One region of the Pseudomonas sp. B21-054 genome, then DNA from elsewhere that is predicted to be linked to it. Evidence: predicted binding sites of a transcription regulator. Region 1 holds the regulator's gene; the other holds the start of a gene.
The links. The regulator sigma-54, encoded in region 1, starts transcription at its own class of promoters, with help from an activator protein. The targets are predictions, from matches to a motif close to ANTGGCATNNANNTTGCTNT.

Region 1 (15,234 bases):
GGAGCCGGAGCGGCCACTGACAATGATCATGCGCATGTTTAATGACCGTTCTGCTCGTCCAGGACAACCTGATACAAGGCTTCGTTGCTCGGTGCGCTGCGCAGTTTTTCGCGAACTTCCTTGCGGTCCAGCATGCTGGCAATCTGGCGCAGCAGCTCGAGATGCGCATCGGTAGCCGCTTCCGGGACCAGCAGTACGAACAGCAGGTCGACCGGTGCGCCATCGATGGCGTCGAAATCTATGGGGGCTTCAAGGTGCAACAGCGCACTGATGGGCGCGGTACAACCCTTGAGGCGGCAGTGAGGAATGGCGATGCCGTTGCCAAAACCGGTGGAACCGAGTTTTTCACGGGCAACCAGGGCCTCGAAGACGTCCTGCATTTCCAGATCCGGCATTTCGCGGTGGATCAGGTTGGCGATTTGTTCGAGGGCTTTCTTTTTACTGCCGCCCGGCGCGTTCACCATGGAACGGCCGGGGGTCAGGATGGATTCTAGTCGGATCATGGATTGGGGGGGTTAACGACCGGTTGCGCCCTGGAGGAGGCTCTGGGTCTTTTCCTTATGCTTTTTAAGTTGGCGATCCAGCTTGTCGGTCAGCAGGTCAATTGCGGCATACATGTCTGAATGCTCCGCGTTGGCGACCACTTCTCCGCCGGGGATATGCAGCGTGGCTTCGATCTTCTGCAGCAGCTTCTCGACGTTCATCGTGACTTGCACGTTGGTGATCTTGTCGAAATGCCTCTCCAATCGGTCGAGTTTTTCGCCGATATAGGTGCGCAGGGGTTCGGTCACTTCCAGTTGGTGTCCACTGATGTTGACTTGCATACAGCTTCTCCTTCGTTGCCAGTGCATAAAGCGGCAGGCAGAAATGCCTGCCACTGGAACGCTGTGGCGTGGCCCGTTACATCAACCGCTTGCGTTCGCTCGAAGGTGCGATCCCGAGGGACTCGCGGTATTTGGCGACGGTACGGCGGGCCACCTGAATGCCTTGTGCCTCCAGTAAACCAGCGATCTTGCTGTCACTCAACGGCTTTTTCTGATTTTCCGCAGCGACCAGTTTTTTGATGATCGCGCGGATGGCCGTGGACGAGCATTCGCCGCCTTCGGAGGTGCTGACATGGCTGGAGAAAAAGTATTTCAATTCATAGATGCCCCGGGGGGTATGCATGAATTTCTGGGTGGTTACCCGGGATATCGTCGACTCGTGCATGCCCACCGCCTCGGCAATGTCATGCAGGACCAACGGTTTCATCGCTTCGTCGCCGTACTCCAGGAAGCCGCGCTGATGCTCGACGATCTGGGTGGCGACTTTCATCAGGGTTTCGTTGCGGCTTTGCAGGCTCTTGATGAACCAGCGTGCTTCCTGCAACTGGTTGCGCATGAAGGTGTTGTCGGCGCTGGTGTCGGCGCGCCTGACGAAACCGGCGTACTGGGCATTGACCCGCAGCTTGGGCACCGACTCCTGGTTGAGTTCCACCAGCCAGCGATCGTTGTGTTTGCGCACGATCACGTCAGGGACCACGTATTCGGGTTCGGTGGACTCGATCTGCGAGCCAGGGCGCGGGTTGAGGCTCTGGACCAGTTCGATCACCTGGCGCAGCTCGTCTTCCTTGAGTTTCATGCGGCGCATCAGTTGGCTGTAGTCGCGACCGCCCAGCAGGTCGATGTAATCGGTGACCAATCGCTTGGCTTCGGCCAGCCATGGCGTCTTGGCAGGCAACTGGCGCAGTTGCAGCAGCAGGCATTCGCCCAGGTTGCGGGCACCGATGCCGGCCGGTTCGAACTGCTGGATGCGATGGAGGACGGCTTCGATTTCGTCCAGCTCGATGTCCAGCTCGGGGTCGAAGGCTTCGAGGATTTCTTCGAGGGTCTCGTCCAGGTAGCCTTGATTGTTGATGCAATCGATCAGGGTCACGGCGATCAGGCGATCGGTATCGGACATCGGCGCCAGGTTCAGCTGCCACAGCAGATGGCTTTGCAGGCTCTCGCCGGCAGAGGTACGGGTGGTGAAGTCCCACTCGTCGTCATCGCTGCTGGGCAGGTTGCTGGCGCTGGTCTGGTAGACGTCTTCCCAGGCAGTGTCCACGGGCAGGTCGTTGGGGATGCGTTCATTCCATTCGCCATCCTCAAGGTTATCCACCGTCGGGGCGGCTTCCTGGTAGGAGGGTTCCGGAATTTCGGTATTGGTTTTTTGCTCGACGTTATCGGCCAGCGGATCGGTGTTGTCGAAGTCGTCGCCTTCTTCCTGGCGTTCGAGCATCGGATTGGACTCCAAGGCCTCCTGGATTTCCTGTTGCAGGTCCAGGGTCGACAATTGGAGCAGGCGGATGGCCTGTTGCAGCTGCGGTGTCATCGTCAGCTGCTGGCCCATTCTCAAGACTAGCGATGGTTTCATGGCAGGGGCTTAACACCTTATTCGCCGGCGCACATGCGCCATCCACTACAGGGCGCCGAAGCGCCAAACTTAAGCAAATTATATGCCTGAAACTGAAGTGTTTGCCTAGGGCGTCGCCATAATAAAATTAGCGACGCCCTGGCGATTGGCCAGACACTTTGCGCTTACAGGCGGAACTCATGGCCCAAGTACACTTCCTTGACCAGGTCATTGGCCAGGATGGCCGCGGAATCGCCTTCGGCGATCAGTTGGCCGTCATTGACGATATAGGCGGTTTCGCAGATATCCAGGGTCTCGCGCACGTTGTGGTCGGTGATCAGCACGCCGATCCCCTTGGCCTTGAGGTGATGGATGATCTGTTTGATGTCACCCACCGAAATCGGGTCCACGCCGGCGAACGGTTCGTCGAGCAGGATGAATTTCGGCGCGGTGGCCAGGGCGCGGGCGATTTCCACGCGGCGTCGTTCGCCGCCGGACAGGCTCATGCCCAGGTTGTCGCGGATGTGGCTGATGTGGAATTCCTGCAGCAGGCTTTCCAGCTCCTGGCGGCGGCCGGCCTTGTCGAGCTCCTTGCGGGTCTCGAGGATGGCCATGATGTTGTCGGCCACCGACAGCTTGCGGAAGATCGACGCTTCCTGTGGCAGATAGCCGATGCCGGCCTTTGCCCGGCCGTGCATCGGCTGGTGGCTGACGTCCAGGTCGTCGATCAGCACGCGGCCCTGATCGGCCTGGACCAGGCCGACGATCATGTAGAAGCAGGTGGTCTTGCCCGCGCCGTTGGGGCCGAGCAGGCCGACGATCTGGCCGCTGTCGATAGACAGGCTGACATCACGCACGACTTGGCGGCTCTTGTAGCTCTTGGCCAGATGCTGAGCTTTCAGAGTTGCCATTACGGGGCCTTCTGCTCGTCGGTTTTCTTTTTCGGCTGGATCACCATGTCGATGCGTGGGCGCGATTCGGTGACCTTGCTGCCGGTGGCACGACCGGCGCTGGCCAGTTTTTTGTTCGTGTCATAGACGATTTTCTCGCCTTGGGTGACGTTGCCGTCCTTGTCGACGACCTTGGCGCGGTCGATCAGCACGACACGGTCCTGGGATGCGTGATACTGGATGGTCACCCCGTAGCCTTGCACAGGCTTGGTGTCGCCGGCGGTCTGGATCTGTTCGAAGTAGGCCAGGTTGCCCACCGAGGTCACCACGTCGATATCGCCGGACTGGGTGCGGGTAATGGTCACGGTGTTGCCGGTGACCTTCATCGAGCCCTGGGTGATGATCACGTCACCCTTGTAGGTGGCTACACCGTTCTTGTCGTCCAGCTGGGCGTCGTCGGCCTGGATGCGGATAGGTTGGTCACGATCGTTGGGAAGAGCCCAGGCGCTCGCGCTTCCCAGTGCTGCGCCCAGACTGAGCAAAATAGGGAGGGTTTTAGCGAGCTTCATACTGTCCTCTTACGTTCGATAGCAGGTGTATCCTGCTTTCCTTCAAATACGCTTTCATTCCCGTGCCGGTCGATACCCCTCCGGCGCCGTCGATTCTAACGGGTTGCTCGGTCTGCGCATATTGCTGCTGTGGGAACACGGTCATGCGACTGCTGGTGATGATGGTCGTGCGGTTTTTCTCATCGGTCCGGGCCACGCGGACCGAATCGATCAGTTCCACCTCAGTGCCCCCGGAGTTGACCTCGGCCCGCAGGCTCTGCACGTGCCACGGAAACTCGGTGCCGCGGAACATGTTCAGGTCCGGCTTGGTCACCAGCGTAATATCAGTGGCCTTTACATGGTCGACCTTGTCGGACGTCATCTCATACTGCACTTTGCCATCGGGCAGGTATTGCAGGGTATGCGTGTTGGTCGCGTACCAGTCGATATTTTCTTCGACCGTGGCCGCGGGTTGGTCGAGAAAGCGTTCCGGGCTGATGTTCCAGTAGCCCACCGCCGCGAAAATCGCCGCGATACAGCCGAACACCACGATGGTGCGAATCTTCTTGCTCAGCATAAATGGCTCACAGGTACGCGGCGTTGGCCGCTTCGAGGCGGCCCTGGGCGCGCAGGATCAGTTCACAGAATTCACGCGCGGCCCCTTCGCCGCCTCGTGCCGTGGTAATGCCGTGGGCGTGCTCGCGTACGAACGCGGCCGCGTTGGCGACGGCCATGCCCAGGCCGACCCGGCGAATCACCGGCAGGTCAGGCAGGTCGTCACCGAGGTAGGCGACTTGTTCGTAGCTTAGGTTGAGTTGGCCCAAAAGTTCGTCCAGCACCACCAGTTTGTCTTCGCGACCCTGGTAAAGGTGCGGGATGCCAAGGTTCTTTGCGCGCCGCTCGACCACCGGGGTCTTGCGGCCGCTGATGATAGCGGTCTGTACGCCGGCGGCCATCAGCATCTTGATGCCCTGGCCGTCGAGGGTGTTGAAGGTCTTGAATTCGCTGCCGTCTTCGAGGAAATACAGGCGGCCGTCGGTCAGCACGCCGTCCACGTCGAACACGGCCAGTTTGATCGCTTTGCCACGTTGCAGCAGGTCTGTGTTCATTTACATGACTCCCGCACGCAGCAAGTCGTGCATATTCAGGGCGCCCACCGGACGGTCTTCGTCGTCGACGACCACCAGGGCGCTGATCTTGTGGTCTTCCATGATTTTCAGGGCCTCGGCGGCGAGCATCTCGGCGCGTGCGGTCTTGCCATGGGGCGTCATGACTTGCTCGATGGTCGCGCTGTGGATGTCGATGGTGCGGTCCAGGGTGCGGCGCAGGTCGCCGTCGGTGAAGATCCCGGCGAGCTTGCCGTCGGCTTCGAGAACGACCGTCATGCCCAGGCCCTTGCGGGTCATCTCCATGAGTGCGTCCTTGAGCAGCGTGCCGCGCAGTACCTGCGGCAACTCCTGGCCGGCATGCATCACGTTCTCGACTTTCAGCAACAGGCGACGGCCCAGGGCGCCGCCCGGATGGGAAAAGGCGAAATCTTCAGCGGTGAACCCGCGCGCTTCCAGCAGGGCGACAGCCAGTGCATCACCCATGACCAGCGCCGCGGTGGTGGAAGAGGTGGGCGCCAGGTTCAGCGGGCAGGCTTCGTGCTCGACATGGACGTTGAGGTTCACTTCGGCGGCCTTGGCCAGCGGCGAATCCGGATTGCCGGTGACGCTGATCAACTGGATGCCCAAGCGCTTGATCAGCGGCAGCAGGGTGATGATCTCATTGGTGGAGCCGGAGTTGGACAGGGCCAGGATGATGTCGTCCCGGGTGATCATGCCCATGTCACCGTGGCTGGCTTCTGCCGGATGGACGAAAAAGGCCGTGGTGCCGGTGCTGGCCAGGGTGGCGGCGATCTTGTTGCCGATGTGCCCGGACTTGCCCATGCCGACCACGACCACGCGGCCCTTGCTGGCCAGAATCATCTCGCAGGCGCGTACGAAATCAGCGTCGATATGGGGCAGCAAGCCTTGTACGGCTTCGAGCTCGAGGCGGATGGTACGTTGTGCCGATTGAATCAGGTCGCTGGATTGGCTCATGTCAGAAATCGTATAGCCCGATGAAAAGGCGGCGATTATAGCGGCAATGAACAATTCCCTCACGTAAGTTCGTCATGCTTTGTTCAAGGGGTCGCAAGGTTCGACATAAAATGTGGCTTTTTACCTTAAACCAGGCTTAACGGGCGCAGGGTTGGTCTTGGGCGCTTGGCTGTTGCAGTGATATAGTTCGCCGCCGGTTCGCATGCCCGGCGGTACCGGCGTTGGTCGGCTGGCCTGGGCGTTCGAATGTGAGGCTGCATCGCAAGGAGTTTAGATGAGTGCCGACAACGCCTACGCGGTCGAGCTGAAGGGACTGTCCTTCAAGCGAGGGACGCGCAGCATTTTTAATGACATTGATATTCGCATCCCGCGCGGCAAGGTGACCGGTATCATGGGGCCTTCCGGGTGTGGCAAGACCACACTGCTGCGCCTGATGGGTGCACAACTGCGTCCCAATGCGGGCGAAGTCTGGGTCAACGGCCAGAATCTTCCCGAACTGTCGCGCGGCGATCTGTTCGATGCGCGCAAGCACATGGGGGTGTTGTTCCAGAGTGGTGCGCTGTTTACCGATCTCGACGTTTTCGAGAATGTGGCGTTCCCTCTGCGGGTTCATACCGACCTACCGGAAGAGATGATCCGCGACATCGTCCTGCTCAAGTTGCAGGCGGTCGGGCTGCGTGGCGCCCTCGATTTGATGCCGGACGAGTTGTCCGGTGGCATGAAGCGCCGGGTTGCGCTGGCGCGAGCGATTGCCCTCGATCCGAAGATCCTCATGTACGACGAACCCTTCGTCGGGCAGGACCCGATCGCCATGGGCGTGCTCGTGCGCCTGATCCGCCTGCTCAACGATGCGCTGGGCATCACCAGCATCGTGGTGTCCCATGACTTGGCTGAAACCGCGAGTATTGCCGACTACATCTATGTTGTCGGCGACGGCCAGGTGTTGGGGCAGGGCACGCCCCAGGAGCTGAAGGATTCTGACAACCCGCGCATTCGCCAATTTATGAAAGGTGATCCGGACGGCCCGGTGGCGTTCCATTTTCCGGCCACGGATTACCGTACCGATCTGCTGGGGAAGCGCTGATGCGCAAGAAATCACTGATAGAAAGAGTTCGCCTGTTCGGCCGTTCCGGCATCGACGTGGTGGCGATATTGGGTCGTTCCTCGCTGTTTCTGATGCACGCCTTGTTTGGGCGCAACTCGACGGGCGGCGGTTTTGGCCTGCTGGTCAAGCAGTTGCACTCGGTGGGCGTGATGTCCCTGGTGATCATCGTGGTCTCGGGGATCTTCATCGGTATGGTGCTGGCGCTTCAGGGCTTCAGTATTCTGTCCAGCTACGGTTCGGAGCAGGCAGTCGGGCAGATGGTCGCGCTGACGTTGTTGCGTGAACTCGGGCCGGTGGTGACTGCGCTGCTGTTCGCCGGGCGTGCCGGTTCGGCGCTGACGGCCGAAATCGGTAACATGAAGTCCACCGAGCAGCTGTCCAGCCTGGAAATGATCGGGGTCGACCCGCTTAAATACATCGTTGCCCCGCGCCTGTGGGCCGGCTTCATTTCCCTGCCGGTGCTGGCGATCATTTTCAGCGTCGTGGGGATCTGGGGGGGCTCATGGGTGGCCGTCGACTGGCTGGGGGTCTATGAAGGTTCCTACTGGTCCAACATGCAGAACAGCGTCGACTTTCTCGACGATGTGCTCAACGGCGTTATCAAAAGTGCCGTATTCGCTTTCGTGGTGACCTGGATCGCCGTGTTTCAAGGCTATGACTGTGAGCCCACGTCAGAGGGGATCAGCCGTGCCACAACCAAGACCGTGGTGTACGCCTCGCTGGCGGTCCTGGGCCTTGACTTTATTCTGACCGCCTTGATGTTTGGAGATTTCTGATGCAAAACCGCACCCTGGAAATCGGTGTCGGCCTTTTCTTGCTGGCTGGCATCCTGGCTTTGCTGCTGCTGGCCCTGCGAGTCAGTGGCCTGGCGCCGACGGCAAGCACCGATACTTATAAACTTTATGCTTATTTTGACAATATCGCCGGTTTGACGGTCAGAGCCAAGGTGACCATGGCCGGTGTAACCATCGGCAAGGTCACGGCAATCGATCTGGACCGTGACAGTTTCACTGGTCGGGTGACGCTGCAGCTGGAAAAGCGCGTGGATAACCTGCCGACTGATTCCACTGCATCTATCCTCACGGCTGGGTTGCTGGGCGAGAAATACATCGGCATCAGCGTGGGCGGGGAAGACAAGCTGCTCAAGGATGGCGAGACCATCCACGATACCCAGTCTTCGCTGGTGCTCGAGGACCTGATCGGTAAATTCCTGCTCAATACCGTTAGCAAAGACGCCAAATGAGGAGCTTTTGAATGATCTCTATCTTGCGACGTGGCCTGTTGGTGTTGCTCGCGACGCTGCCGTTGATGGCCAACGCCGTGGCCGCGCCTTCGGCTCACGACATCATCCAGGACACCACGAATCGGTTGCTGGCGGATCTTGCCGCCAACAAGGAGAAGTACAAGCAGGACCCGGGGGCGTTCTATGATGCGCTGAACGGTATCGTCGGCCCGGTGGTGGACGCCGACGGCATCTCCAAGAGCATCATGACCGTCAAGTATTCGCGCAAGGCTACCCCTGCGCAGATGACCCGCTTCCAGGAAAACTTCAAGCGCAGCCTGATGCAGTTCTATGGCAATGCCCTGCTCGAGTACAACAACCAGGGCATCACCGTTTCGCCGGCCAAGGACGAAAGCGGTAACCGCACCAGCGTCGACATGCAGGTCAAGGGCAGTAACGGCGCGGTCTATCCTGTGTCCTACACACTCGAGAACATCAACGGCGAGTGGAAAGTGCGCAACGTGATCATCAATGGCATCAACATCGGCAAGCTGTTCCGTGATCAGTTCGCCGACGCGATGCAGCGCAATGGCAATGATCTGGACAAGACCATCAACGGTTGGGCCGGTGAAGTGGCCAAGGCCAAGGAAGTGGCCCAAGATGCCCAAGAGAAGCAGGCGCAATGAGTGAGTTGACAAGCGAGTCAGCCGTTCGTCTGGGTGAGGCCGGCGAGCTGATGCTCCGCGGCGTGCTGGACTATCGCACCGGTCCGACCCTGCGCAAGCAAGGCCAGGCGCTGATCAGGTCCGCCAAAGGCGCCGAGCTGGTGATTGACTGCTCGGGCGTCGAGAAGTCCAGCAGTGTCGGTCTGTCGCTGCTGCTGTGCTTTATGCGGGACGCCAAGGCTGCCGGTAAAACGTGGAGCATCCAAGGGATGCCCGAAGACATGCGTGAGATAGCCCAGGTCAGCGAACTGACCGAGCTGCTTGTGCACCCCTGACCCACATCCTTGAAAAAGCCCCCCGTCAGAGTCCTGCTTCGCGGGGTTCGCAGGCGCGGGGCTTTTTTGTATGATGTGCGACCCGCGCGCACAGGGCGCCGATTGAGGTTGAGCATGCAGGCCATAGAAGTGAAGAGCTTCCTCGAAGGAAAGCTGCCCGGAACTCGAATTGAAGTTGAGGGCGAAGGCTGCAACTTTCAGCTGAACGTGATTAGCGATGAACTGGCGGCGTTGAGCCCGGTGAAGCGTCAACAGCAAGTCTATGCCCATTTGAACCCATGGATCGCCGATGGCAGCATCCACGCGGTCACTATGAAATTTTTCAGCAGCGCGGCCTGGGCCGAGCGCACCTGAGCCCAAGGGCGTCGAGATTCTTATGGATAAATTGATTATTACCGGCGGTGTTCGTCTTGATGGCGAAATCCGTATTTCCGGGGCAAAGAACTCCGCCCTGCCGATCCTGGCCGCAACCCTGCTGTGCGATGGCCCGGTGACCGTGGCCAACCTGCCGCACCTGCACGACATCACCACGATGATCGAGCTGTTCGGGCGCATGGGCATTGAGCCGGTGATCGACGAGAAGCTCAGCGTCGAGATCGACCCGCGCACCATCAAGACCCTGATTGCGCCGTACGAGCTGGTGAAAACCATGCGCGCGTCGATCCTGGTGCTGGGCCCGATGGTTGCCCGCTTCGGTGAGGCGGAAGTTGCACTGCCTGGCGGTTGCGCCATCGGCTCGCGTCCGGTGGACCTGCACATTCGCGGCCTGGAAGCCATGGGTGCGGTGATCGACGTCGAAGGCGGCTACATCAAGGCCAAGGCACCTGAAGGTGGCCTGCGCGGCGCGAATTTCTTCTTCGATACCGTCAGCGTGACCGGTACCGAGAACATCATGATGGCCGCTGCCCTGGCCAAGGGTCGCAGCGTGCTGCAAAACGCCGCGCGCGAGCCGGAAGTGGTCGACCTGGCGAACTTCCTGATCGCCATGGGCGCCAAGATCAGCGGTGCCGGCACCGATACCATCACCATCGATGGCGTCGAGCGTCTGCATTCGGCCACCTACAAGGTGATGCCGGACCGGATTGAAACCGGCACCTACCTGGTGGCCGCTGCCGTCACCGGTGGCCGCGTCAAGGTCAAGGACACCGATCCGACCATCCTCGAAGCCGTCCTGGAGAAGCTCAAGGAAGCCGGTGCCGAAGTCACCTGCGGCGAAGACTGGATCGAAGTGAACATGCACGGCAAGCGGCCCAAAGCCGTCAACGTGCGCACCGCTCCGTACCCGGCGTTCCCGACTGACATGCAGGCCCAGTTCATCTCCCTCAACGCCATTGCCGAAGGCACGGGCGCAGTGATCGAGACGATCTTCGAAAACCGTTTCATGCACGTCTACGAGCTACACCGCATGGGCGCCAAGATCCAAGTCGAAGGCAACACGGCCATTGTCACCGGCACCGAGAAGCTCAAGGGCGCGCCAGTCATGGCCACCGACCTGCGGGCCTCGGCCAGCCTGGTGATCTCGGCCCTGGTGGCCGAAGGCGATACCCTCATCGATCGTATCTACCACATCGACCGTGGTTATGAGTGCATCGAAGAGAAGTTGCAGATGCTTGGCGCCAAGATCCGCCGCGTACCGGGCTAGTTCTGGTTGCATGGATGCAGGGACGCATCCGTTGATTTCGTTTCATTCGAGGGTGGTTGCACCCTCGATGTATGTCCGGCGCCGCTTGCGACCGGGCATGAGTACCTTGATAAGGACTGACGTTTCCCATGTTGACCATCGCACTGTCCAAGGGCCGCATCCTTGACGACACCCTGCCGCTTCTGGCTGAAGCGGGCATCGTGCCGACCGAGAATCCGGACAAGAGCCGCAAGCTGATCATCCCCACGACCCAGGCCGATGTGCGCTTGCTGATCGTGCGTGCCACCGATGTGCCGACTTACGTGGAACATGGCGCCGCCGACCTGGGCGTTGCCGGTAAAGACGTGCTGATGGAATACGGCGGCCAGGGTTTGTACGAGCCCCTGGACCTGCAGATCGCCCGTTGCAAGCTGATGACGGCCGGTAAAGTCGGCGCGCCAGAGCCCAAGGGCCGCCTGCGGGTAGCGACCAAGTTCGTCAACGTTGCCAAGCGTTATTACGCCGAGCAGGGCCGTCAGGTCGATATCATCAAGTTGTACGGTTCGATGGAGCTGGCGCCGCTGATCGGCCTGGCGGACAAGATCATCGACGTGGTCGACACCGGCAACACCCTGCGGGCCAATGGCCTGGAGCCCCAGGACTTCATCGCGGACATCACCTCCCGGCTGATCGTCAACAAGGCTTCGATGAAGATGCAACACGCCCGAATCCAGGCTTTGATCGATACCCTGCGCAAGGCAGTGGAATCGCGACACCGCGGCTGATTCACCTGCGCGACCTTGAGTCGCGCCCGTCTATCCGTGTCATAGCCAATTTTCTCAGGTGCCCACGCGAATGGACTGGTAGCTTAGGGCGCCTGAGCATTTGCCATTAATGAGGCCCTCGCTATGACCGCTCCCACTTCGATTCGCCGACTCAACGCTGCCGACCCGGATTTCGCCCATCATCTGGATCATCTGCTGAGCTGGGAAAGTGTGTCTGACGACTCGGTCAATCAGCGGGTGCTGGACATCATCAAGGCCGTGCGCGAGCGTGGCGATGAAGCCCTGGTGGAGTTCACCCAGAAATTCGACGGCTTGCAAGTGGCGTCCATGGCCGACCTGATCCTGCCGCGCGAGCGTCTGGAGCTGGCCCTGACCCGGATCACCGTGCCCCAGCGCGAAGCCCTGGAAAAAGCCGCGTCGCGGGTGCGCGACTATCACGAAAGACAGAAACAGGACTCCTGGAGCTACACCGAAGCCGACGGCACGGTGCTGGGCCAGAAAGTCACGCCGCTGGACCGTGCCGGCTTGTACGTACCGGGTGGTAAGGCGTCCTATCCGTCCTCGGTGCTGATGAACGCGATCCCGGCCAAGGTGGCCGGCGTGACCGAAGTGGTCATGGTCGTCCCGACGCCGCGGGGTGAAATCAACGAACTGGTGCTGGCCGCCGCTTGTATCGCCGGGGTGGACCGGGTGTTCACCATCGGCGGCGCCCAGGCCGTCGCTGCGCTGGCCTATGGCACCGAAAGCGTGCCACGGGTCGACAAGGTGGTCGGGCCAGGCAATATCTATGTCGCCACCGCCAAGCGTCACGTGTTTGGCCAGGTCGGCATCGACATGATCGCCGGCCCTTCGGAAATCCTCGTGGTGTGCGACGGCCAGACCGATCCGGACTGGATCGCCATGGACCTGTTTTCCCAGGCTGAGCACGACGAAGACGCCCAGGCGATCCTGGTCAGCCCGGACGCCGAGTTTCTCGACAAGGTCGCCGCCAGCATCGACAAGCTGCTGCCGACCATGGACCGCGCCGAGATCATCAACACTTCGATCAACGGCCGTGGCGCACTCATCAAGGTCCGCGACATGGAACAGGCCATCGAGGTTGCCAACCGCATCGCGCCGGAACATTTGGAGTTGTCGGTCGCCGACCCGCAGGCCTGGCTGCCGCTGATCCGCCACGCCGGTGCGATCTTCATGGGCCGCCACACTAGCGAAGCCCTGGGTGATTATTGCGCGGGCCCCAACCACGTGCTGCCCACTTCCGGCACCGCGCGCTTCTCATCGCCGCTGGGGGTGTATGACTTCCAGAAACGTTCGTCGATCATCTTCTGCTCCGAGCAGGGCGCATCCGAACTGGGCAAGACCGCTTCCGTGCTGGCCCGTGGCGAATCGCTGAGCGCCCACGCCCGCAGCGCCGAATACCGCATTCTTGACGAGCCTTCCATTGAAGGGCAGGGGAACTGAAATGAGTAAATTCTGGAGCCCGTTCGTCAAGAACCTGGTGCCCTACGTGCCGGGCGAACAGCCGAAGCTGACCCGCCTGGTCAAGCTCAACACCAACGAGAACCCCTATGGGCCTTCGCCCAAGGCGCTCGCGGCGATGCAGACCGAGCTGAACGACAACCTGCGCCTGTACCCGGATCCCAACAGCGACCTGCTGAAAAACGCCGTGGCCCGGTACTACGGTGTGCAGGGCAACCAAGTGTTCCTGGGCAACGGTTCGGATGAAGTGTTGGCGCACATCTTTCACGGCCTGTTGCAACACGACCGGCCGTTGCTGTTCCCGGACATCAGCTACAGCTTTTATCCGGTGTATTGCGGGTTGTACGGCATCCAGTTCGACGCCGTGCCCCTCGACGCACAGTTCCGGATCGATCCGGCGGACTATGCCAAGCCGAACGGCGGGATCATTTTCCCCAACCCGAACGCGCCGACCGGCTGCCTGTTGGCGTTGGAGGCCGTGGAGCAAATTCTCAAGGCCAGCCCGGATTCGGTGGTGGTGGTCGATGAAGCCTATATCGACTTCGGCGGCGAGACGGCCATCAGCCTGGTGGACCGTTACCCGAACTTGCTGGTGACCCAGACCTTGTCCAAGTCCCGTTCACTGGCAGGACTGCGGGTGGGCCTGGCGGTAGGCCATCCGGACCTGATCGAAGCGCTGGAGCGGATCAAGAACAGCTTCAACTCCTACCCGCTGGATCGCCTGGCGAATGTCGGCGGCGCGGCGGCGTTCGACGACCGCGAGCACTTCGACAAGACTTGCCGGTTGGTCATCGAGCACCGGGAATGGGTGGTGACGCAACTGCAAGCCAAGGGCTTTGAGGTGCTGCCTTCGGCGGCCAATTTCATCTTCGCCCGTCATCCCCGGCACGATGCGGCAGGCCTGGCGGCGAAACTGCGGGAGCAAGGTGTGATCGTGCGGCACTTCAAGCAGGAGCGGATTGCCCAGTTCCTGCGGATCAGCATTGGCACGCCAGAGCAGAACCAGGCGCTGATCGAAGCCCTCGGCGAACTCTAAAGCCTGGCGATGAACCTGATGTGGGAGCGAGCTTGCTCGCGATAGCGGTGTGTCAGTCACTTCAGTACTGACTGAACCATCGCTATCGCGAGCAAGCTCGCTCCCACATTGCTTTCAGGTGTTCAGGGCTTATTCGTGATGCGGCTCGCCGACGAATGTCAGCGAGGTGAAGACGCCGCGTGTGGCTACGTCCTTGTTGTCCTTGAGCGGAATTTCCAGCTGCGCGGCAATCACATTCAACCCCTCGTTACGCACCACGACCTTGGCCCGGCCTTCGGCATCGGTTTCAGTCGATACGGTGTCCGGGGCGCTGCGGTAGTCGCCCACCAGTTTCACGCCGGCTGCCGGCTTGCCGTCGAGCAATACCCTGACAGGCAATGGCTGGCCCGGCCCTACGGTCAGTGGATCGACCTCCGGCAAGATCAGGAATTTGATCGAGTCCAATGCCGGCAGTTTCGCCCCCGGCTCGTAGATGGCCAGGCTGTATTTGAAGGTATGGGTCGACTCGATCGCCCCCGGCACTTTGCTGCGACCCTCATTGATCCACTTCTTGTCGGCGGTCTGTGACCACATGCCATTGTCCAGCGCCACTGCCAGCGCGGCCGGCGGCTTGAGCGGTTGCAGGCGGGCGTGGTCCGGCAAGCGTTCCACGGTGACCGGGATCATTTTGCCGCCCAGGTCATAAGCCCATGCGCCGCTGATTTTCTGCGCCTTGAAAGCATTGTCCTCGGCGCCGTGACCGTAGATCACTTCGATGTTGCCACGCCGTTGTTCGGTCCACAGGCCATGGGCCGAAACTTGTGTAGCCAGGAGCAAGCCGAGAAGGGCGAGTGTCTTGGGGTGTTTCATAGGGGGTTTCCTTTACATATCGAGGGTGAGGCTGACGGTGAAGTTGCGCGGCGCGCCGGGGGTGACCCAGTAGTTGCTGTAGGAGCGCTCGAAGTATTTTTCGTCGAAGACGTTGTTCAGGTTCAGGCCCACGGTGACGTTATCGCTGGCTTTGTAATGGGCCAGCAGGTCCACGGTGTGGTAGGCCGGTAATTCGAAATCCTTGCCGGCTTCACCCGAGCGGTCTCCAACATAGGTGAATG
Region 2 (15,234 bases), 3.0 Mb from region 1:
TTCTGCGTGCAGGTCCTTGGCGGTTTGCGCGCGGATATGGCTCATCAGGCTGAGGGAAATTTCATCAGAGATCGCCAGCGGCCCGATCGGCATCCCGGCCTTGCGCGCTTCGGTCTCGATCATCGGCGCACTCACGCCCTCACCGAGCATGGCGATACCCTCCTGGGTAAAGGTGCCGAACACGCGAGAGGTAAAGAAGCCGCGGCTGTCATTGACCACAATCGGCGTCTTGTTGATTTGCAGGACGAAATCGAAGCCTCGTGCCAAGGTCTCGTCGCTGGTGCGGGCGCCCTTGATGATTTCCACCAGGGCCATTTTTTCCACGGGGCTGAAAAAGTGCAGGCCGATGAACCTCGTCGGGTCTGATACTGCCATGGCCAAACCGCTGATGGGTAAAGTCGATGTATTGGAAGCCATCACCGCGTCCGGCCCCACCACCGCCTGGGCAGCGGCCGACACCTTGGCTTTCAGGACACGGTCTTCAAACACCGCTTCGATGATCAAATCGCAACCGGCCAGGTCCGCGTCGCTGTCGGTCGTATGGATCCGCGCCAGCGTGGCTTCGCGTTGCTCGGCAGTCAGTTGACCGCGGGCGACCTTCTTCTCCAGCAGCACCGCCGAACGGGCTTTACCCTTTTCGGCGGCAGCCAGGTCGACATCCTTGAGCACCACCTCGACGCCGGCCACGGCGCTGACGTAGGCAATGCCGGCGCCCATCATGCCGGCACCGAGCACGCCGACTTTTTTTGTCAGATAAGGCGCAAAACCCCGTGGGCGAGAGCCGCCGGCCTTGATCTCATTGAGCTGGAACCAGAAGGTGCCGATCAGGTTCTTCGCCACCTGGCCGGTGGTCAACTCAGTGAAGTAGCGGGTTTCGATCAGGTGGGCCGTGTCGAAATCTACTTGGGCGCCTTCCACCGCGGCACAGAGGATCTTCTCCGGTGCCGGCAGGCAACCTTGGGTCTTGTTACGCAGAATTGAAGGGGCAATCGCCAGCATTTGCGCGACTTTCGGGTCCGACGGCGTACCACCCGGGATCTGATAACCCTTCGCGTCCCATGGCTGGACCACGCTTGGGTTGGCGAGAATCCAGGCCCGGGATTTGGCCAGCAGTTCGTCATGGTCAGCTGCCAATTCATCAATCAACCCCGCCTGCAGTGCTTGCTGTGGGCGAACCTTTTTCCCCTCCAGCAGATATGGCAAGGCCTTCTCCAAACCGAGCAGGCGCACCATCCGCACCACTCCGCCGCCGCCCGGCAACAGGCCAAGGGTGACTTCCGGCAGGCCGAGCTGCACCGATGGGTGATCCAGGGCCACGCGATGATGGCAGGCCAGGCAGATTTCCCAGCCGCCACCGAGGGCCGCGCCGTTGATGGCCGCCACCACCGGTTTGCCCAACGTTTCCAACGCACGCAGCTGCGCCTTGAGTCCCAGGACCCTTTCGTAGAAAGCCGTGGCCTCGGGCTTGCCGACCTTGATCAGTTCGTTGAGGTCACCGCCGACGAAGAAGGTTTTCTTGGCCGAAGTGATGATCACCCCGGCAATCGTGTCCTTCTCGGCGGCCAAACGGGCCACGCAAGCGGCCATGGCCTCGCGATACGCGGCATTCATGGTGTTGGCGCTCTGGCCCGGCATGTCCAGGGTCAGGACGACGATCCGGTCCTGGCCGGTTTCATAACGGATGGCATCGGTCATCAGCAGTGTTCCTTGAAGTCGTGGCTCAGAGGCGTTCGATAACGGTGGCAATGCCCATGCCGCCGCCGACACACAGGGTCGCCAGGCCATAGCGCAGGCGCCGCACCTCCAACTCATCGAGCAAGGTGCCGAGGATTGCGCACCCGGTGGCGCCCAAGGGATGGCCCATGGCGATGGAGCCACCGTTGACGTTGACCTTGGCGGGGTCGATGGCCATGTCCTTGATGAACTTGAGCACCACCGAGGCAAAGGCTTCGTTGACTTCGAACAAGTCAATGTCCTCCACTCGCAGGCCGGCCTTGGCCAAGGCCTTGCGGGTGGCCGGCGCCGGGCCGGTGAGCATGATGGTCGGGTCGGTGCTGGTGACGGCCGTGGCGACGATCCGTGCCCGGGGTTGCAGGCCCATGGCGCGCCCCTTGGACTCGGAACCGATCAACATCAGCGCCGCGCCATCGACGATGCCGGAACTGTTGCCCGGCGTGTGCACATGGTTGATTCGTTCGACATGGCTGTAGACCCGCAGCGCCGTGCCGTCGAAACCCATCTGGCCCATGGCTTCGAAACTCGGCTTGAGCTTGCCCAGGCTCTCTAGCGTGGAGTCGGCGCGAATGAATTCGTCATGGTCCAGCAGCACGATGCCATTCTGGTCCCGCACCGCCACCAGGGATTTGGCGAACGAACCGTCAGCCCGGGCCCGCGCGGCTTTTTGCTGGGAGTGCAGCGCATAGGCATCGACATCCGCGCGGCTGAAGCCCTCCAGGGTGGCTATCAAGTCGGCGCCGATGCCCTGGGGAATGAAGTGCCCGTGCAGGTTGGATTGCGGGTCGAGCGCCCAGGCGCCGCCGTCACTGCCCATGGGCACCCGGGACATGGATTCGACGCCGCCGGCCACCACCAGGTCCTCGAACCCGGATCGCACTTTCATGGCCGCCAGGTTCACCGATTCCAGGCCCGAGGCGCAAAACCGATTGAGTTGCACGCCCGCCACACTGACATCCCAATCGGCCATCAACGAGGCGGTCTTGGCGATGTCGGCGCCCTGCTCTCCCACCGGCGTTACGCAACCCAGCACAATATCGTCGACCTGGCTGGTGTCCAGGCTCATGCGTTGTTGCAAAGCGATGAGCAGGCCAGCCATCAGGTTTACCGGCTTCACGCTGTGCAAGGCGCCATCGGTCTTGCCTTTGCCGCGAGGCGTGCGCAGTGCGTCGAAAATCAAAGCTTGGGTCATGACATCCTCGAAACCACGGGGGTAATGCGATGCCTACAACCATAAGCCCAGCGGCGCGGGATTCAATGACCGCAGTGCTCAACCCCGTTGACGACGGCGCTCAGACGAACGGTAGCCTGCTATCGGGTTAACCGATTCAGGTAAGCAAGCTGTCTAGCAAAAGGCCCAGCAAGAAGCTGGCAATAGGCCTCATGCCGTTTTAATAGCAATTAGCTAGAAACTGATACGAATTGGATCTAAGCCAACGGCGCTGGGGCCCCTAATGTAATCCTTGTACAAGAAAGTCGTCGGGTTTTGCCGAGGCACTTGTCAAACAGGAAGTGCACCGCCAGTCGCCATGGATATGCAGGCTGGCCTCAGGAAATAACAAAAAAGGCGGGTCAGCCAATGTTCAAACATTCGAAAGTTCGTCAAGCCGGACTCATTCTCTTCGCCACGACGCTGCTGTTGATTTTGCCGAATATCACCAAGGTGATCGGCTGAGTCCTGCGCGCGGGTACCTGAACCATCAGCACGTTGTATCGCCAAAAAATGTGACGGGTTCGTTGTTCCGGCGGTGGTGGCTGTGCCAACCTTTATGGCATCCCCCTCGACATGGAAGACGATCCATTTGAAAGCTCTCATTGTGTTCGGGGCGTTGCTGCTCAGCACGCCCCTGTATGCCGCGCAACTGGTGCTGGAGTTGGGCGCGGGTACTCGCACCTGGCAAACTGAAGAACTGCTCAAGCATCCTGAAGCTCGAACGGTCCAGATCGCTGAAGATGTTTCCTACAAAAAAGCGATGAGTTATCGCGCCGTGCCTTTGACAGCGTTGTTGATCGGCATCCAGCCGGACGACCACCTGCAAGCCGTGGCGCTGGACGGTTTCGCCGCCGAAATGCCCGCGGCGCCATTGCTCAACAAGAGCGGCGCCCGTGCCTGGCTGGCGATTGAAGACCCTGCCAAACCCTGGCCGTCACTGGGCGAAGGCAAACACAGCGCCGGACCTTTCTACCTGGTCTGGACGGACCCTCAGGCGGGCCATATCAGCCCTGAACAATGGCCGTACGCGGTGGCGAGCATCAAGCGCCTGTCAGCGGTGGCCGAACGCTTCCCGGCCCTGCTGCCATCGCCTACGCTGGCCAAGGACGATCCGATCAATAAAGGTTTCGAGCTGTTCCAGAAGAACTGCCTGGCATGCCATCGCCTCAATGGCGCCGGCGATGCGCAGTTCGGCCCGGACTTGAACATCCCCTTCAATCCTACCGAGTACTTCTCGGGAGACTTCCTCAAGCGCTATATCCGCGACCCGCAGGGCCTGCGCCGCTGGCCCCAGGGCAAGATGCCGGGTTTCTCGGAGGCAGTGCTGCCGGACTCGGAGCTGGATTTGTTGGTGGGGTATTTGAAGCATATGGCGGGGCGTAAAACACCTCTGGGCCAATAAGACCACGTATGCGGCTGACTTGACCTCTGTGGCGAGGGGATAAATCCCCTCGTCACATTGAATCAGCCACCAGTTACTGAAGTTGCACGGTGATCAGCGGCGCCGGTGTCACGACCACCTTGGCATGCATCTGCTCACAACCGCCGCCACGGCGCATGCCGCGCACCGGACAGGCGTCCAGGTAATCCAGGCCCACGGCCAGTTTCAGGTGTCGCTCCGGGCGGGCCAGTTGGTTGGTCACATCGAAGCTGTACCAGGCGTCATCGAGCCAGGCCTCGGCCCAGGCGTGACTGGCCAGGTGTTCGCTGTTGTCGCCGAACAGATAGCCCGATACGTAGCGCGCCGGTATGCCCAGGCTGCGAACGCAGGCCAGGAAGGCATGGGCGTGATCCTGGCACACCCCGCTACGACCGGCAAAAGCCTGGGCCGCGCTGGTCTCGATTTCAGTGGAGCCCGGCGCGTAGCTCATATGTTGGTTCAGCCCATGCATCAAATCGATCAAGGCCGTGCGATCGCGGCGCTGCTTGCATTGCTGCTGGGCAAAGGCGCGAAGAGCCTCGTCCGCTTCAGTCAACCGCGTGAACCGCAGGAACGGCAGCGCCGATTGGCTCTCATGTTCAGCTTCGTGCAACGGATCGATGTCCACCTGCCCGCGAGCACCGATGACGATCGTTTCGTGGGGCTCGTCCAGCGTAAGGACATGAAGGATATTGCCGAACGGATCCAGCTGCGCCCGCACTGGCCGAGGCAGGTCGAGCTGCCAGCTCAGCACATGCTGGCGTTCGCTGTCGTGGGGAGTCAGACGCAGGTACTGAATACTCGCGCGAACCTGATCTTCATAGTGGTAGGCCGTTTCGTGGCTGATTGAGAGTCTCATATGACCTCCAGGTAGGAACTGTGGATGGCATTGCCCAGTTCGCGGACCAGTGGGATGAACTCGGTGAGCCAGGCATGCAGGCCCCCGTCGAGGATTTCGTTGATACCGGTGTAGCGCAGGCGCGCGTCCATTTCCGCCCCCAGCCGTTGTGCCTGCCGGCCATTGGAGCCCGACAGGCTCGCGAGAATCTGCTCGATTTCTTCAGTGCAGGCGCGCAGTGAGCGCGGCACGTCGGCGCGTAACAGCAACAGTTCAGCCACATGGCGGGCACCCGGGGCGTCACGGTAGATCTCGGTGTAGGCCTCGAAGGAAGACAAGGCCCGCAGCAAGGCGCTCCACTGGTAGTACGCGTGGGCGGTGCCATCGCTGACCGTGTCGGCCTGATCGCCGGCCATTTCGTAGCGGGCGTCGAGCAGGCGCAGGGTGTTGTCGGCCCTTTCGATAAAGGTCCCCAGGCGAATGAACCTGAAGGCATCGTTACGCATGATGGTGCCGTAGGTTGCGCCTCGAAACAGGTGGGACCGTTCCTTGACCCACTCGCAGAAACGGCTCATGCCGTAGCGACTCAAGCCTTGCTCGGCAATATCGCGAATTTCCAACCAGGTGGCGTTGATGTTTTCCCACATGTCGGCGGTGATTCGCCCACGTACCGCATGGGCACTGGCCCGCGCAGAGCCGAGGCAGCTGTAGATGCTGGCCGGGTTGGCGGCGTCCAGGGCAAAGAAGTGCAGCAATCGCTCGGCATGCAAATCGCCGTGGCGTTCCCGGTAATCGTCCAGCGTCCCGGTGATCAGCAACGGCATGGCCAACTCGTGCAGGCCGTCACCGCGCCCGTCCTGGGGCATCAACGACAGCGAATAGCTGACGTCGAGCATCCGCGCGAGGTTTTCCGCACGCTCCAGGTAACGCGACATCCAATACAGGTCCGAGGCGGTTCTACTTAACATGGCAGCTCCTTCAATCCTCGACCACCCAGGTGTCCTTCGTGCCACCGCCCTGGGATGAGTTCACCACCAGCGACCCTTCGCGCAGCGCCACACGGGTCAGGCCGCCGGGCACCACACGGGTTTCCCGGCCGGACAGCACAAACGGCCGCAAGTCGATATGCCGTGGAGCGATGCCATTTTCGACAAAGGTCGGGCACGTCGAGAGTGACAGCGTCGGCTGGGCGATATAGGCGTGCGGCTTGGCCTTGATCCGCTCACGGAAGGCATCGATCTGCGCCGTCGTCGCCGCCGGCCCCACCAGCATTCCGTAACCGCCGGAACCCTGGGTCTCCTTGACGACCAGGTCCGGAAGGTTAGCCAGCACGTGGGAAAGCTCGGCAGGATTGCGACACTGCCAGGTCGGAACGTTCTTCAGGATCGGCTCTTCGTCCAGGTAAAAACGGATCATGTCGGTGACGAACGGGTACACCGACTTATCGTCCGCCACCCCCGTACCGATGGCATTGGCCAGCACCACGTTGCCCGAACGGTAGGACGACAACAGCCCTGGTACACCGAGCATCGACTCCGGGTTGAAGGCCAGGGGATCGAGGAACGCATCGTCGAGGCGCCGATAGATCACATCGACGGTTTTCGGCCCGTCAGTGGTACGCATGAAGACCTTGTCATCGCGTACGAAAAGGTCAGCGCCTTCCACCAGTTCCACACCCATCTCCCGAGCCAGGAACGCGTGTTCGAAGAAAGCACTGTTGAAACGTCCCGGAGTGAGGACCACGACACTGGGATCGTCCAGCGGGCTCGCGCTTTTCAGGGTGTCGAGCAGCAGATTGGGATAATGATCTATCGGCGCGATGCGTTGGACGGCGAACAGTTCGGGAAACAGGCGCATCATCATCTTGCGATCTTCGAGCATGTAGCTGACGCCACTGGGCGTACGAAGATTGTCCTCGAGCACGTAGTACGTGCCGTCGCCGTCGCGTACCAGGTCGACCCCGCAAATGTGGGCATAGATGTCGCGGTGCAGGTCCAGCCCCTGCATCGCCAGTTGATATTGCTCGTTGGCCAGCACCTGCTCGGCCGGAATGATCCCGGCGCGGATGATGCGTTGTTCGTGGTAGAGGTCGGCCAGGAACATGTTCAGCGCCTTGACTCGCTGGATGCAGCCACGCTCGACGACCCGCCATTCACTGGCGGGAATGCTGCGCGGGATGGTGTCGAAAGGGATCAGGCGCTCTGTTCCCTGCTCGTCACCGTAGAGCGTGAATGTGATCCCGGCGCGATGAAACAACAGGTCGGCTTCGCGCCGCCGTTGTGCCAGAAGCTCGTCAGGGGTTTCGGCCAGCCAACGGGCAAACGCCCGATAATGCGGGCGGACCTGGCCGTCGGCGTCGTACATTTCATCAAAACCGGTGCGGATCATGCCGTACTCCTTGTCACCCTGACATCCGGCTTCGCAAGGCCCGTGCCATCGGCATAAACGCTTCCTGATCAAAGGGTTGGATTATCCACCGGGAGGCCATGCACCCTTGTAGTGCAGCCAATGCCCCCCTACCCCACCGCCACGCCTCATCACGACGCATAGCCTGGCTACCCTGAGCATAGACACGGAAAAAGGACGTAGCCTGCTGCGGATACAGTTAGGTACAAAACCTGGAGGAGTGTGGCAGGGGTCAGTTGGCGGCTGGCGGGCACACATGAAAACGGCCGACACAAAGGTCAGCCGTTGCTCTGGTTGCAGTAAGTGAAGTATCAGGCCTGCAGGCGCCGAATCTCCTGTTTGACGCCCCAACCCTCGATGATGCCGCCCAAGGGTTCAACCACGGCCTCGAAGTCTTGCTCGAAGTCTCCAATGTCGTCGTAGGTGGCGTACATCACCCGGCTCAGTTCCAACGACCAGGCCCCGTCGTCCCGGGCGCTGATCTGTGCGTTCAATGACTCACCCCGAAATTGACCTGCTGCCCTGCGCGCCCGCTCCTCATCCGGGAAAATGGCGTAGAACTCGATGGGATGGAATTGTGAGAAATCGAAACCGCCTTCTTTCATGCGGCGAAGCACACTGGTGCTGATGTCTTCTTGATAGGCTGTGCTCATGAAACGTCCTCCTCAAACTGATGGATAGACTTTCCGTCTTCCCGTATGAGCAACCCAGGGGTTGCGCATGGCACGGCATCAACTGACCGTCGGGACACAAGCATGTAGCTGACAAGACCGGACCTTCGCGATCCTTTCGCTGATCTCAATTGCAGAGTAGCCGCAAGTCGCGGTCACTGCCAAGCGGGGCCAGACACTGAATTTCATGAAATCGGTTTAATGCTGATGATTTCGATGCTGTGCTGGGATTTGAGGTTCTTGAGCGTTGGGTCTTCGGTGCGACCTTCCAGGTCATTGAGATCAAGCTTGGCGGGCACGGGTAGCAACTTTTCGCGGATCAATTGCGCAGCCTGCTCCATGGTGGGCTCTTGGTCATAGTCGAACTGCTCGGCGATGGCTTCGCCGTGGTCATCAACGAAAGTGATCTCCCACTTTTGCATCGGTCTCTCCTCGATCAATTCAGGGCCTGGCTTACGTACATCTCGACATTGAGCGCTGAACAATCGTTCCGCCGGGTTGTTGGCCGGCACGTACGAAAAGACCGCCTCGAGGGCGGTCTTTTGGGGTGTTGCATAGCCGATTATTTCTCGGCACGTTCCTTCAGGGCTTTCAAGGTGTTGAACGGCGCGTCCACCACAAATTTGTTGGCCAGCCAGGACGGTACGCTGCCACCCGGATCGGTGTGGACCTGATAGGTCACTTCGACCTGGCCCGCGCCCTTGGGTACGAATTTCCAGAAGCCCTCAACCTGGGTCACCCGCACATAATCCGGCTCTTCGGGCAGGTACTTCGGCACGCCCTTGAGGTTGCGGGTCAGGCTGCCATCGGTGCCTTCGACGGTGGTCACTTCCAACACAGAGTCCCGGGACTTGACCGGCCACGGCGTATTGAACTGGGTGTAGGTCCAGCTCTTGTCGCCCTCGTGCTTGAGCAGTTTCTGGCTCTTGCATTCATGAATCCAGGCGCAGGCACCCGAGACATCTTCCTGCAGGGCCCGCAGCTTGGGCATGGTGGTTTTCATGACGGTCACGCCCTGGTAGGCCTTGTACTTGGAGCCGGCCACTTCACTGAGGGAAACCTTGATACCGTCCTGCTCCTTGACCACTTGCCAGTCTTCTGCCTGAGCGGCGGCCGATGCCAACAACACGGTCATCCCACACAACACAGCCATACGATGCAGCGAACCCATAATTCTTTTCCTTATTGTCCAAGTTCGTTCATGTCAGTTCCGATCATTAACCCATTACGCTGCCGTGACTTGCTCCCACCAACCGATGAGGCGGATAGCGTCTTCGCTGCTGTTGCCGCAGACTTCGATGTCAGCTTCGAACGCCGAACATACTGCCGGACGCTCTGGCTCGCCGAAGATCCGGCACAGGTTATCGATCGACAACTGCACGCAGCGTTCTCCTGCCGGCTTGCCCTGGGGCATGCCAGGGATCGGCGAGCTGATGGAAGGGGCAATGCAGCAGGCGCCACAGCCTTCACGGCACTTCATGACGACAAACATCCTCACGACAAGTAATGATTGGTAACAGGGCACAGAGTAGCGGCTAAAACACTCGTTTTAAATTACTGCTTGTGTGTTTTTTCGCCGCAACAAGATGACTGGACAGTCAGCAACGACTGCAAGCATGGCCAAGATCTACTGCTTGAACTCGAAATCCAGCGCCGCCCCTTCCACTTCATGACGCTCCTGATTGCGCAGGGGCAGCTGCATTTCATTGCTCAGCAAACGGCCATTGAGCTGGAACGGTCCGGGCTTCTCTCCAAAAAATGAAGGCAGCAGTGGCTCATGTTTGGGTGACAATACCTTACCCGGTGGCTGCAGATTCTCGACCATGTCATGGGGCAGGCTCAAATCCAGCTTGGGCGGCGGCAGTGGTTTTTTGGCGATCTCGTGGGCAGATTTGCTCTTGGAAGCGATTGGCGCGCGTTTTTTCTTCACGGGCGCTGCCTTTTTCGCGGGTGCCTTTTTGACCGCTGCCGGTTTTTTCGGCGCATTTTGCGCGGCGTTGACGGCCGGTTTATCCTGCGCCGAAGCCGCCACGACGCCTCCTGTGTGGAAGGCAGTCAACAGGCCGATCAAAACCCACGCGACAGGAACAATGGCTTTCATAAATACAACGGCAGTTACGGCAGAGAACCCCATGCTCGCCTGATAATGAGACGCTGACAAGCACATCAGGCTAAGCCGCTGATTCCTATAAAAATCCGTTGGCAGTCTCTTGGCACAATTGAGTGGCCAACAGCCCCAGCGTCATCAAGGCCCGCTCCGCCTCACGGTTCCAAGGCGTGCCACAGTTCAGTCGGATACAGTGGTTGAACTGCTCGGTGTTACTGAAAATCAGCCCGGGCGCGATACTGATGCCTTGTTGCAACGCCCGCACATGCAATTCCTGGGTATTGACCCGTCCCGGCAGGCTGACCCACAGGATGAAACCGCCGGTGGGCCGACTCATCTGCGTGCCTTCGGGAAAGTACTGCTGCACCGCCAGCTGAAAGGCGCTGAGATTTTTGCGGTACTCCTGGCGGATATAACGCAGGTGTCGGTCATAGCCGCCATTTTCCAGATACGCCGCAATGCCCATCTGCGTGACGCTGCACGCCGAGTGGGTACTGAAGGTCTGGAGCCGCTGGATTTCCTGCTGGAATTTGCCGGCGATCATCCAGCCAATACGCACCCCTGGCGACAACGTCTTGGAAAAGCTCGAACAGTAGATGACCCGATCCAACCGGTCATAGGCTTTTAGTGCCTTGGTGCGCCCCTGCTCGAACATCAGCTCACCATAGATATCGTCCTCGACGATCTGAATGTCGAAATCCGACGCCAGGCGTAACAGTTGCTTTTGCCGCTCCTCCGGCATCGTCCCACCCAAGGGGTTACTCAAGCGCGTGGTCAGCACCAACGCCTTGATCGACCATTGGTTGGCCGCCAGTTGCAGGGCCTCTAGGCTCATGCCAGTGACCGGGTCGCTGGGTATCTCGATGACCTTGAGCCCCAACAGATCCGCCAGTTGTAGCAAGCCGTAGTAGGTGGGTGATTCGGCAGCGATCAGATCCCCTGGCCGGGTCAACACGCGCAAGGACATCTGCAGCGCATCGACACAGCCGTGGGTGATCACCACTTCGGAGGGATCCACCACCACACCGGCATCGCGCATGCGAATCGCCACCTGACGTCGCAACGGTTCGAAGCCCGGGCTGAACATGTAGCTGAACGCCCGCGGGCTGTGGAACCGCGTGACCTTGGCCAATTGCTGGTGCAGCGCCCGCACCGGCAAGTAATCGACGCTCGGTACCGCCGCCCCCAAGGGAAACACCCCTTCACGGCGCGACTCGTCCAGTACCTGCTGGATGATGCTGCTGCGCGTCACCAGCCCCGGACGCTCGACCCGGGCGATGTCCGGCGTCGGCGCCGTCAAGGCTGGGGTCTGGTGCACGTAGTAACCCGATTGCGGCCGCGCACGGATCAGCCCCTGGTCTTCAAGGTTGGCGTAGGCCTGCAGCACCGTCGCGTGGCTGACGTTGAGCTGCGAACTCATCTTGCGCACCGAAGGCACGCGTTCTCCGGGCTGATACACACCGCGGCGGATGTCTTCAGCCAGTTGTTGAGCAATACGTTGATAGAGCAGGAGGTTGGTCATGACGCAGCACTCGATTTCACGGGCATTTTATTCTTGTCTGAAACGATACCGGCACAGTTTAGAAGTGTACTGGGACAGTTGCCAGATTACTCGACAGTACAAGGGAGTGACAGCGCTAACTGTACCCCTCACAGGACAATTTGCGGGCCCAAAAAAACCCGGCGCCGTTGAAGGGGCCGGGTTTTCCAGTGACGCAGCCCTCAGCGGGCGGCGCCGAGCTGGCCTTTCTCGTCGGAGAACACAATTTCAACGCGACGATTCTGTGCGCGGCCACGTTCGGAAGCGTTGACGTCCACGGGGTATTGGTCACCGTAGCCTTCGACCTGGATACGCTTTTCGTCAATCCCCAGATCCACCAGCACGTCCGCCACCGCCTGGGCGCGATCCCGCGACAGCTTGAGATTTTCCTGCTTGCCGCCGGTGCTGTCGGTGTAGCCTTCGATGCGTACTACGCGCTTGGGATTGAGCTGCAAGAACTGCACGATCTTGAGCACGACCCGGTTGGCCGAGTTCTTCAATTCCGCCTCGCCGGTGTCGAACAGCACGTCACCGAGGGTCATCACCAGGCCGCGATCGGTCTGGGTGGTCGCCATCGCCATGATCTGTTCTTCGAGCCATTTGCCTTGCTGCTGCACGCTCAGCAGCTTGGATTCGCGCAACGCCAATTGCAGGCGCTGGCGCTCCAGTTCAAGCTTCGCCGCACGCTCTTCATTGAGTAGCTGATTACTGTGTTCCCGGGCGATCGCACTGTAGCGCTGGCTCAGGTAGGCGTAATGCTGCACATCCTCACCGCTGCCCCAGTAGGAGGACAAGCGATCGGCACGGGCCAGGGATTCGCCGGCGCGGATCACGTCCCGGGGGGCGGCCCGTAAAACGTTGGCGTCTTCCTTGACCTTCTGGAAGTCGGTGCTGGCCTGCTCAAGTGCCGCTTCGCTGCGCTGGCCGGCGCAGCCATACAAACTGGCCAACCCTGCGAGGACCAGGCCGCCCAAAACGTGGGAGTGCTTCATTGGGCATCCTCCCTCAACTGTTTGCGCAAGCGCTTGATGCGGGTGTCGAGCACGTTCAGTTGCTCCTGGCTCTTGAGGGTCAGCACCTTCGCTTCGGCCAGGCGCGCATCCAGCTCGGCCTGTTCGGCGCGCATGCGCGCCTTCTTGTACGATTCGTCGGTCATGTTGGATTTGGCCCGGGCGAATTTTTCTTCAGCCAGTTTCAATTCGGGCACTTCGTCGGCATTGGCACCTACGGCCCGGGCTTGCTCCAGTGCCTGTTCGGTCAGGCGGATTTGTTCATTCGGCGCCGGATCGGCTGCGCAGCCCGCCAGAGCCAGAACGGCCAGGGCAGCGAAAAGAGGTCGAATAGTCACTAATGTTCCCTACTGTTTTGGGGCACCGACAGGTGGCTGCAACTGTGTTTTCCAACGTTCGAGATTGCGCTGCAACACAGCCTCCGTCAGGCCGGACGCGGCCAATTCTGTCATCTTTTGCGCCAGCTGTCCGCGTAACCATGGGTCATTGCAGGCAGAGTTATGGGAAACCGCGAGGAACAGCCCGGGTTTGTCCACGGCTTGCGGTGCAGCCTGCAGGTCGTTCGCCATCCCCAGTGTCTGCGCCATGGCCAGGCCCGAATAGCGCCCTGCCAGGACATATTCCACTTCCCCCAACAGCAATTTCTGAAAGGCCTGGGTCAGGTTGGGCGTGCGGGTCAGAGATAATTTCTGCTCGGCAAAAACGCCGAATCCCTGGGTCATACGGGCCTTTTCCGACAACGCGCCGGGATGGTCCTGTAAGTCTTCGGGCTGGTTGATGACCAGTGTCGAATCCTTGCGGGTCCAGACCAGGTAATCGTTTTCCAGCAAGGGCGGATGAACGTAGTCCAAGGCTTCAAGCCCGGTGCTGGTCAGCGGAGCATCGGTGAGCAGGTCCATGCGGCCGCTGCGCACTTCGTCCAGTGCCTGGGCGCGCTTGCCGGCGTAAAGCAATTCGATCTTGATGCCCAACTCCCCCGCCACCTGCGCGAGCAGGTCGGCGCCAGCGCCAATCAAGTGCTTGGGGTCTTGAGGATCTTGCCAAAGGTAGGGGGGCGCATCCGGGCTGCCGGTGGCGATCAACCGCTCACACTTGCCAGCGGCGGCAGACAGGCCCGGCACACCCGCCAACGCCCACAGCAACGACCAGCCGGCCAAACGGCGAAGATCCATGGCAATACGCTCCTCTTGCAGCGAAAACAAATAATGCAGAAATAAAAAACCCGGCCAAAGGGCCGGGCTCTTTATAAGTGAAGACGCCGGATTAGACCAGCTTCTCCAGCTCAGGGATGGCTTCGAACAGGTCCGCCACCAGGCCATAGTCGGCCACTTGGAAGATCGGCGCTTCTTCGTCCTTGTTGATCGCAACGATCACCTTGGAGTCTTTCATGCCGGCCAGGTGCTGGATCGCGCCGGAGATACCGACGGCGATGTACAGCTGTGGTGCAACGATCTTGCCGGTCTGACCGACCTGCATGTCGTTGGGTACGAAACCTGCGTCGACCGCCGCGCGGGAAGCGCCGACGGCAGCGCCCAGCTTGTCGGCCAGGGCGTAGAGGTGCTTGAAGTTGTCGCCGTTCTGCATGCCACGACCGCCGGAAACGACGATCTTGGCAGCGGTCAGTTCAGGACGATCGGACTTGGCCAGCTCTTCACCGACGAAGCTGGAGATCCCAGTGTCGTGGGCAGCAGCAACAGCTTCAATGGCAGCCGAGCCACCTTCGGCGGCAACCGGGTCGAAACCGGTGGCGCGAACGGTGATGACCTTGACCGACGCGTTCGATTGCACGGTGGCAATGGCGTTACCGGCGTAGATCGGACGCTTGAAGGTGTCGGCGCTTTCTACCGAGATGATCTCGGAGATCTGGTCGACGTCCAGCGCAGCGGCAACGCGCGGCAGGATGTTTTTGCCGTTGGAAGTGGCGGCGGCCAGGATGTGGCTGTAAGCCTTGCCCAGCTCGGCCACCAGTGGCGCGACGTTTTCCGGCAGTTGATGCGCGTAGGCGGCGTTGTCGGCCGACAGCACTTTTGCCACGCCAGCGATTTTCGCAGCCGCTTCGGCCACGGCGCCAGCGCCCTGCCCGGCGACCAGGACGTGGACATCGCCACCGATTTTGGCAGCGGCAGCAACGGTGTTCAGCGTGGCCGGAGCCAGCGCCTTGTTATCGTGTTCGGCGATTACCAAGATAGTCATGTTTAGATTACCTTCGCTTCGTTTTTCAGTTTCTCGACCAGTTCAGCCACCGACTTGACCTTGATGCCTGCGCTGCGTGCAGCCGGCGCTTCGACTTTGAGG

Region 2: a site for sigma-54 is predicted at 7,624-7,643, ahead of LOY70_RS21225 (circularly permuted type 2 ATP-grasp protein). Genes of this name have one in related genera too.

The regions. Positions count from the first base shown of each region.
Region 1 covers NZ_CP087204.1:1,077,617-1,092,850, forward strand. Annotated here, with positions in the region: gene rapZ (RNase adapter RapZ) at 1-36, opposite strand, end outside; gene ptsN (PTS IIA-like nitrogen regulatory protein PtsN) at 39-503, opposite strand; gene hpf (ribosome hibernation-promoting factor, HPF/YfiA family) at 516-824, opposite strand; gene LOY70_RS04565 (RNA polymerase factor sigma-54) at 901-2,394, opposite strand; gene lptB (LPS export ABC transporter ATP-binding protein) at 2,559-3,284, opposite strand; gene lptA (lipopolysaccharide transport periplasmic protein LptA) at 3,284-3,832, opposite strand; gene lptC (LPS export ABC transporter periplasmic protein LptC) at 3,819-4,388, opposite strand; gene LOY70_RS04585 (KdsC family phosphatase) at 4,396-4,920, opposite strand; gene LOY70_RS04590 (KpsF/GutQ family sugar-phosphate isomerase) at 4,921-5,895, opposite strand; gene LOY70_RS04595 (ATP-binding cassette domain-containing protein) at 6,170-6,979, shown strand; gene mlaE (lipid asymmetry maintenance ABC transporter permease subunit MlaE) at 6,979-7,776, shown strand; gene mlaD (outer membrane lipid asymmetry maintenance protein MlaD) at 7,776-8,243, shown strand; gene LOY70_RS04610 (phospholipid-binding protein MlaC) at 8,255-8,908, shown strand; gene LOY70_RS04615 (lipid asymmetry maintenance protein MlaB) at 8,905-9,222, shown strand; gene LOY70_RS04620 (BolA family protein) at 9,337-9,576, shown strand; gene murA (UDP-N-acetylglucosamine 1-carboxyvinyltransferase) at 9,599-10,864, shown strand; gene hisG (ATP phosphoribosyltransferase) at 10,993-11,628, shown strand; gene hisD (histidinol dehydrogenase) at 11,752-13,089, shown strand; gene hisC (histidinol-phosphate transaminase) at 13,091-14,143, shown strand; gene LOY70_RS04645 (DUF4198 domain-containing protein) at 14,273-14,992, opposite strand; gene LOY70_RS04650 (TonB-dependent siderophore receptor) at 15,005-15,234, opposite strand, start outside.
Region 2 covers NZ_CP087204.1:4,923,417-4,938,650, forward strand. Annotated here, with positions in the region: gene LOY70_RS21200 (3-hydroxyacyl-CoA dehydrogenase NAD-binding domain-containing protein) at 1-1,695, opposite strand, end outside; gene LOY70_RS21205 (acetyl-CoA C-acetyltransferase) at 1,721-2,926, opposite strand; gene LOY70_RS21210 (c-type cytochrome) at 3,537-4,349, shown strand; gene LOY70_RS21215 (transglutaminase family protein) at 4,423-5,226, opposite strand; gene LOY70_RS21220 (alpha-E domain-containing protein) at 5,223-6,173, opposite strand; gene LOY70_RS21225 (circularly permuted type 2 ATP-grasp protein) at 6,184-7,593, opposite strand; gene LOY70_RS21230 (ribonuclease E inhibitor RraB) at 7,923-8,264, opposite strand; gene LOY70_RS21235 (hypothetical protein) at 8,468-8,704, opposite strand; gene LOY70_RS21240 (START domain-containing protein) at 8,845-9,453, opposite strand; gene LOY70_RS21245 (YkgJ family cysteine cluster protein) at 9,508-9,762, opposite strand; gene LOY70_RS21250 (translation initiation factor 2) at 9,910-10,383, opposite strand; gene LOY70_RS21255 (PLP-dependent aminotransferase family protein) at 10,469-11,911, opposite strand; gene LOY70_RS21260 (OmpA family protein) at 12,112-12,921, opposite strand; gene LOY70_RS21265 (DUF4398 domain-containing protein) at 12,918-13,277, opposite strand; gene LOY70_RS21270 (substrate-binding periplasmic protein) at 13,287-14,111, opposite strand; gene LOY70_RS21275 (electron transfer flavoprotein subunit alpha/FixB family protein) at 14,203-15,132, opposite strand; gene LOY70_RS21280 (electron transfer flavoprotein subunit beta/FixA family protein) at 15,135-15,234, opposite strand, start outside.